DNA from 3 places in the Streptomyces sp. NPDC050528 genome. Region 3 is predicted to be linked to each of the others. Evidence: riboswitches for the same ligand, from Rfam matches in the RefSeq annotation. Region 3 holds a riboswitch; each other region holds the start of a gene.
What was found. A riboswitch is a leader RNA that binds a small molecule or an ion and turns the genes downstream of it on or off. The one in region 3 is predicted to bind cyclic di-AMP.
Positions count from the first base shown of each region.

Region 1: another riboswitch for cyclic di-AMP. It lies ahead of ACIBK4_RS23480 (M23 family metallopeptidase); the one in region 3 lies ahead of ACIBK4_RS11545 (NlpC/P60 family protein).
Region 2: another riboswitch for cyclic di-AMP. It lies ahead of ACIBK4_RS43965 (M23 family metallopeptidase); the one in region 3 lies ahead of ACIBK4_RS11545 (NlpC/P60 family protein).

Region 1 covers NZ_JBITHH010000006.1:504,325-506,518, reverse strand. Annotated here, with positions in the region: gene ACIBK4_RS23485 (M16 family metallopeptidase) at 1-996, shown strand, start outside; cyclic di-AMP (ydaO/yuaA leader) riboswitch at 1,211-1,363, shown strand; gene ACIBK4_RS23480 (M23 family metallopeptidase) at 1,376-2,131, shown strand.
Region 2 covers NZ_JBITHH010000017.1:224,656-226,849, reverse strand. Annotated here, with positions in the region: gene ACIBK4_RS43970 (aldo/keto reductase) at 1-350, opposite strand, end outside; gene ACIBK4_RS43965 (M23 family metallopeptidase) at 416-1,426, opposite strand; cyclic di-AMP (ydaO/yuaA leader) riboswitch at 1,438-1,594, opposite strand; gene ACIBK4_RS43960 (PP2C family protein-serine/threonine phosphatase) at 1,829-2,194, opposite strand, start outside.
Region 3 covers NZ_JBITHH010000003.1:36,924-39,117, forward strand. Annotated here, with positions in the region: gene ACIBK4_RS11540 (DUF1996 domain-containing protein) at 1-495, opposite strand, end outside; cyclic di-AMP (ydaO/yuaA leader) riboswitch at 830-1,003, shown strand; gene ACIBK4_RS11545 (NlpC/P60 family protein) at 1,012-2,194, shown strand, end outside.

The DNA of each region.
Region 1 (2,194 bases), on a different contig from region 3:
GCGCCCGCCTTCGCCGACAGCGAGATCGAGCGGCTGGTCCGCAACCGCCTCGACGAGATCCCGCACGAGACGGCCAACCCGTCCCGCCGTGCCGCCAAGGAGCTCTCCAAGGAGCTCTTCCCGGCGACCTCGCGCATGTCGCGCCCGCGCCAGGGCACCGAGGAGACCGTCCAGAAGATCGACTCCGGGGCCGTACGCGCCTTCTACGAGCGGCACGTTCGCCCCTCGACGGCCACCGTCGTGGTCGTCGGCGACCTCACCGGCATCGACCTGGACGTGCTCCTGGCCGACACCCTGGGTTCGTGGACGGGGTCCACCGCGCAGCCGCGTCCCGTGCCGCCGGTGACCGCCGACGACACCGGGCGCGTCGTGATCGTGCACCGTCCCGGCGCCGTCCAGACGCAGCTGCTCATCGGCCGCGTCGGCGCCGACCGGCACGACCGTGTGTGGCCCGCCCAGGTGCTCGGCACGTACTGCCTCGGTGGCACCCTCACCTCCCGCCTGGACCGTGTCCTGCGCGAGGAGAAGGGCTACACCTACGGTGTGCGGGCGTTCGGCCAGGTGCTGCGTTCGGCACCCGACGGCACGGGCGCCTCGATGCTCGCCATCAGCGGCTCCGTGGACACCCCGAACACCGGTCCCGCGCTGGACGACCTGTGGACGGTGCTCCGCAAGCTCGCCGAGGGCGGACTCACCGACGCCGAGCGGGACATCGCCGTACAGAACCTCGTCGGGGTGGCGCCGCTCAAGTACGAGACCGCGGCGGCCGTCGCGAGCACGCTGGCCGACCAGGTCGAGCAGTACCTGCCCGACGACTACCAGGCGACGCTGTACCAGCAGCTCGCCGCGACCGGCACCGTGGAGGCCACCGCGGCGGTCGTGAACGCCTTCCCGGTGGACCGTCTCGTGACGATCCTGGTCGGCGACGCGGAGCAGATCAAGGAGCCCGTGGAGGCGCTCGGCATCGGCGAAGTGACCGTCGTCGCGGCCGAGTAGACGACCCGTAGCGAGCCGACGAGCGGCACGCGCGCGTGGGGGCCCTGGTGACGGAAGCGTCACCAGGGCCCCCTATTGTCCGAATTGGGGGAGAGGTTGCCTGTCTGCCCTGTGGCATGTGCAACAAAAACCGTGATCCGTTTGGGGATTGAAAGTTGTCCCCCTTAGCGTCGGTCCGGCTGTCCGTCAGGCACCGCGCCGCACTCGCGGCACCGGACAGTCATCGCCGAGTCCCCGTACGGCGCGAGCCAGGGGAGCCGGGGACCCATGTCCCTGGGGTGAATCGGACCCCCGTAGAGGGAGTCCGTAGGAGACCTTCCTGCTCCGAACCCGTCAGCTAACCCGGTAGGCGAGAAGGAAGGAAAGGACCAGCCACTCCATGGCGTTCACCCGCGCCACCGGGAAGCACCGTCGCCCGAGCCGGACCCACCGCACCACCGTTCGTGTCGCGAGTGTCGCGGCCCTCACTACCACCGGCGTCGTGGGCACCCTGGCCGCCGCCCCGGCGTTCGCCGCGGAGCCCGCCCCCGAACAGACCGGCCTCACCCCCGTCATCGCCATGGGCGACGCGGTCGCCGAGAAGATCGACGCCCAGGCCGTCGCCCAGCAGCAGGCCGCGGACGAAACGCTGGCCAAGGAGGTCGCCCGCGCCAAGGCCGCCGCACTGGCCAAGGCGGAGCGCGAGGCCGAGGTACGCGCCGCCCGCGCCGCCGAGCGCAAGAGGCTCAACACCTTCGTCGCACCGGTCTCCGACTCGTACGTCTCCACCGGCTACAAGACCGGCGGCTCCCTGTGGTCCTCCGGCGCCCACACCGGCATCGACTTCCATGCCTCGACCGGCACCTCCGTGCACGCGGTCGGCTCCGGCACCGTCGTGGACGCCGGCTGGGGAGGCTCGTACGGCAATCAAGTAGTGATCAAGATGGCCGACGGCATGTACACCATGTACGGGCACCTGTCGTCCATCGGTGTCTCCGTCGGGCAGAGCGTCACCCCGGGGCAGCAGATCGGCCTCTCCGGAGCGACCGGCAACGTCACCGGACCGCACCTCCACTTCGAGGCCCGCACGACCGCCGAGTACGGCTCCGACGTCGACCCCGTCGCCTACCTCCGTAAGCACGGCGTGAACGTCTGACGACCCACTGCCGCACTTCCCGAAGCCCTGGCCCCCGGCCGGGGCTTTCGGCGTTTCCGGAGG
Region 2 (2,194 bases), on a different contig from region 3:
TCGGTGTCCAGGCGGCGCAGGGAGGCGTCGGCGGCGGCCTTGATGTTGGCGGCGCTCAGACCCGGGAAGTCGGGGTGCTGGCTGACCTTGGTGGCGATGACGACGTCGGAGCGGTTGCCGCGGGCCTTGACCCACTTGCCGATGATCGTCTCGGACTCGCCGCCGTGGTTGCCCGGCGCGAACGCCGAGTACGAGTCGGCGGTGTCGACGAAGTTGCCGCCCGCCGCCGCGTACGCGTCGAGCACCGCGAAGGAGGTCGCCTCGTCCGCGGTCCAGCCGAAGACATTGCCGCCGAGGGAGAGCGGGAAGACCTCGAGGTCGGACCGGCCCAGCTTGCGAAGAGAAGTCATGACCCTCTTCAACAGCCGGACCGGAACCGCATATTCCAGGCGATCAGGGAGAGATCAGGGACAGATCAGGGGTTGAGACCCTTGCTGCGCAGCCAGGGCGCCGGGTCGCTGGCGGTCGCGGCACCGTTGATGTGCACCTCCAGGTGGAGATGCGGCCCGGTCACGTTGCCGGTGGCGCCCACGCGGCCGATGACCTCACCGGTGGAGACCTTCTGCCCGACGCTGACGTTGATCGAGGACTGGTGGCAGAACCACAGCTCGGTGCCGTCGTCGAGGGTGATGATCGTGCGGTACCCGTACGACCCGGCCCAGCCCGCCTCGGTGACCGTGCCGCTGTGGATGGCCTTGATCAGCGTGCCGGTGGGCGCGGCGAAGTCGAGACCCGTGTGATACCCGGAGGACCACATCGAGCCGGCCTGGCCGAAGGTGCCGGTGATCGTGTACGAGGCGACCGGCAGCGTGTACTGCTTGGCGAGCGCGGCGAGCTTCGCGGCCTCGGCCTTCTTCTTGGCGGCGGCCTCCGCGGCGTCCTTCGCGTCGGCGGCCTTCTTCGCGGCGTCCTTCTCGGCCTTGGCGGCAGCGGCGTCGACCTGCTTGGCGACGGCGGCCTCGGCGGCGGCCTGGGACTTGCCGTCGACCTGGAGCTGCTGGAGTTCGGCCTGCGCCATGATCCGGTTGCGCAGCAGCTCACCCGCGTCCGAGGCGCCCTTGGCGGTCTCGGTGGTGGTGACACCGACGCTGCTGAGCGCGGTCGCGGAGCCCTTGGGGGTACTACTGGACGAGTCGTCCAGCAGGTGACCCACCGAGGGCAGGTCGGGCAGGGAGATGGAGACCGGCGGCTTGCCGGTGTTGGCGCTGGCCATACCGCCCGCGCTGACGGCGGCTATGACACCGACGCCCAGGACGGTGGAGCTGCGGGCGAATCCTCCGCCACCACGCTGCTTGGCGACACGGTGCTTGCCGCGGTTGGGAGCAATGGACTCCGCGCTGGGGTTCCACTCCTCCCAGGGGCCCTCGTCGGGGCGGTATCCGCCGTAGACGACAGGGGCTTCTGGGGCAGCCTGGTTGGACGCCACGTGGGCGTGCTCCTTTCCTTCCTTCTCGCCTACCGGGTTAGCTGACGGGTTCGGAGCAGGAAGGTCTCCTACGCGCGTAAACCGGCCGTGTTTCCACGGCAGTTGACGAGCGATTCACCCCAAGTGGTGGTTCCCCGGTTCCCTCGCGGGATTCGGCGCGTGCGCACGGAGCCATCTCTTGTGACGGCTGGGACGACCGCGCTGCGTTATCGAACGTTAATAGACACGGGCGCCCGTTTCCAAGCTGTTCGGCTTGATCATTAACCTTTCCTTGCTGGACGAAGGGCCCACCACCGGCGAAAAACGGGCGAGTTGGCCAAGTCTCAGAATTCCCACAGGTATTGACGGTATGTCAGTTGTTATGCGGAGGGCGCTCGCCCGGTCACGGCCCGTGATATTCGGTCATGGATGACGTACGGCGATCATCGCCATGTCGTCCGTCATCCAGCCCCCGGAGTACCGGCGCACCTCCTTGGCGAGGATGCCGAGCAATGCCTCGGGGGTACGGAAGGTCCGCCCGGCCAGCCGCGCCGCCGGGTCGTAGAAAACCCCGCGGGCGTCGCGCGCCTCGGACAGCCCGTCGGTGTGCACGAGAAGAGTCGCCCCGCCCGGGAACGCGAACTCCTCGGCGCGGTCGGGCCAGACCCCCAACTCCCCCATTCCCAGGGGCAGTGCGGGTTCCTCGACCTGCAACACGCTTACGGTGCCGTCCACTTGGAGGAGCAGCGGCGGCGGATGTCCCCGGTCGACGATCCGTACGACGCCGTC
Region 3 (2,194 bases):
CGCACTGGCGCTCTGGTCGTCGCCGTTGCCGTTGCCGTTCCCGTCGCCGCCCTGGTCACCGTTCTCGTTCGTGGGGGCGATCAGAGTGCAGCCGGCGAGCGCGTCGAGTCCCTCCGGGCGGTCGCCGACACGGTCGATGGCGTCGTCGATCCGGCTGATCGTCGCGGCCCGCTTCTCTTTCAACGGATTCATGATCGCGTTGTCGGCGAAGGAGGCGTCCTGGCGTATGGACTCCGTCGAGTCCCTCAGTTTCTGGTAGGCCTCGGTTATCTGCTGGTCCAGAAGCGCGAGTTGGGCGTCGACCTCGGTCTTCGCCTCGTCCGGGACCGTCGTCAACTGGGTGCCGATGTCCGGGCAGTCGATCGTGGCGGCGTCCGACGCCGCGTCCGGAGACCCTTGTTGGGCGGAATCACCACCCCAGCCTTCGGACGCCGACGCGTAGACGTTCGCCGCCACCAGTCCTCCGCCGCCCAGCATCAGGGCGACTGCTGCCATCGTCGCGCGTCGTGCGCCCGTGGGGCGTCTGCGCGTGTTGCGTGCCAAGGAAGTTGCTCCTACACGTATCGGTCGGCCCGGATCGTCCCGGCATGGAAATCCCCCGTTCCAATACGGAGCCGGATGCCGGTGTGTTCAACCGTCCCAAAAATTCATAGCGACCTCATATGGATCACCCGGCTCGGCGGGCTCATGAGCCCGGGACACGTTTGGGAGAGGTAAAGGTCACAAAAACGTATCGGACATATCGCGCTTCAACCTTCACACGAGGCACACACGTTGGCTAAGTTGACGCTCAGACCGTACGACCTACTCCGGCGATCAGCGCCGGGCCGCACGGTTTGCGCCGAATCCGGTGTGTCGCTCGCGACAGCCGGAACCGGGGACCCAACCGACTTGGGGTGAATCGGCCCAACTGCCCGTCCGGGCAAGGGTCGTAGGGCAATCCTTCCGTGATCGGCCGCCCGAACCCGACAGCTAACCCGGTAGGCGCGATACGGAAGGAGCACGTCTGCCATGCCGGCAGAACGACGTACGCGCACCGGAGGCAGTGGCCCCACCGTGGACGACCGACCCAGCCGTGACGAAGTGCAGCGGCGGATCAACTCCCTTTACGACAGGGCCGAGACAGCCACCGGAAACTACAACGCCACGCGCAAGATGTCCGGGGGTCCGCGTCAGCGCGTCGAGCCCCGTCCTGGCGCGTCGCGTCCTTCCGACCCCGCTCTCGACGCCGTCACCAAGCAGTGGTTCGACCGGGCCCGTGCCCAACTCGGCCCGACCGTACCGGCGGTCCTGCCGCCGGGCAGGACTCCCGCGCGTCCGGCGGCACCCCGTTCCGAGCGGTCCGAACGACGCCCCGAGACCGAGGGCGGCGGCCGAGCGCTCGAAGCGCCGCCCGGCCGCGCCGTGGCCGAACTGACCGCAGGCACTTCTGCGCCGGCGCTCGCCACCCCGCAACTCGCCTCCCCGGTAGCGGAGTTGACTGCTCTGCCGGTCGCCGCGCTGCCGCCCGCCGCGCCGCAGGCACCCCAGATGCAGCAGATGGCTCAGATGCCGCAGGCGACCGTCCTCGACCTGCCGCCCGTGCCTGCCATCGAAGTACCGCCCGCACCCGTCGTGGAACCGCAGCAACTCACCCTCGCGGCCGCCGCCCCGGCGCCGGTCTTCGACCCGCTCACCGCGGACCTGGAGCTGCTCCCGTACATCGCGGCGCCGCGCACCGAATCGGCCCCAACGGGTGCCACCTGGCCGCCCGCGCAGACCAACTGGCCCACCCCGGAGACGACTTGGTCGACCGGGTCCATGCCGATGGTCCCGGAGCCGCAGGCGTGGTCGACCGGCCAGATGCCCGTCGTGCCCGAACAACAGGCGTGGGCCACGGGCCAGATGCCGATCGTGCCCGAACAACAGGCTTGGGCCACCGGGCAGATGCCCGTCATCCCCGAGCAGCAGGCCTGGTCCACAGGCCAGATGCCCATCGTCCCTGAGCAACCAGCTTGGTCCACGGGGCAGATGCCGATCGCGCCCGAGCAACCAGCTTGGTCCACCGGCCAGATGCCGATCGTCCCCGAGCAACAGGCATGGTCCACCGGCCAGATGCCCATGGTGACCGAGCAGCGGACCTCGTACGCCACGCCGGAGCCGGACTGGCGTCCGCCGCGGCAGGAGTGGCAGCCGACCCCGCCCGCCGCCGAGG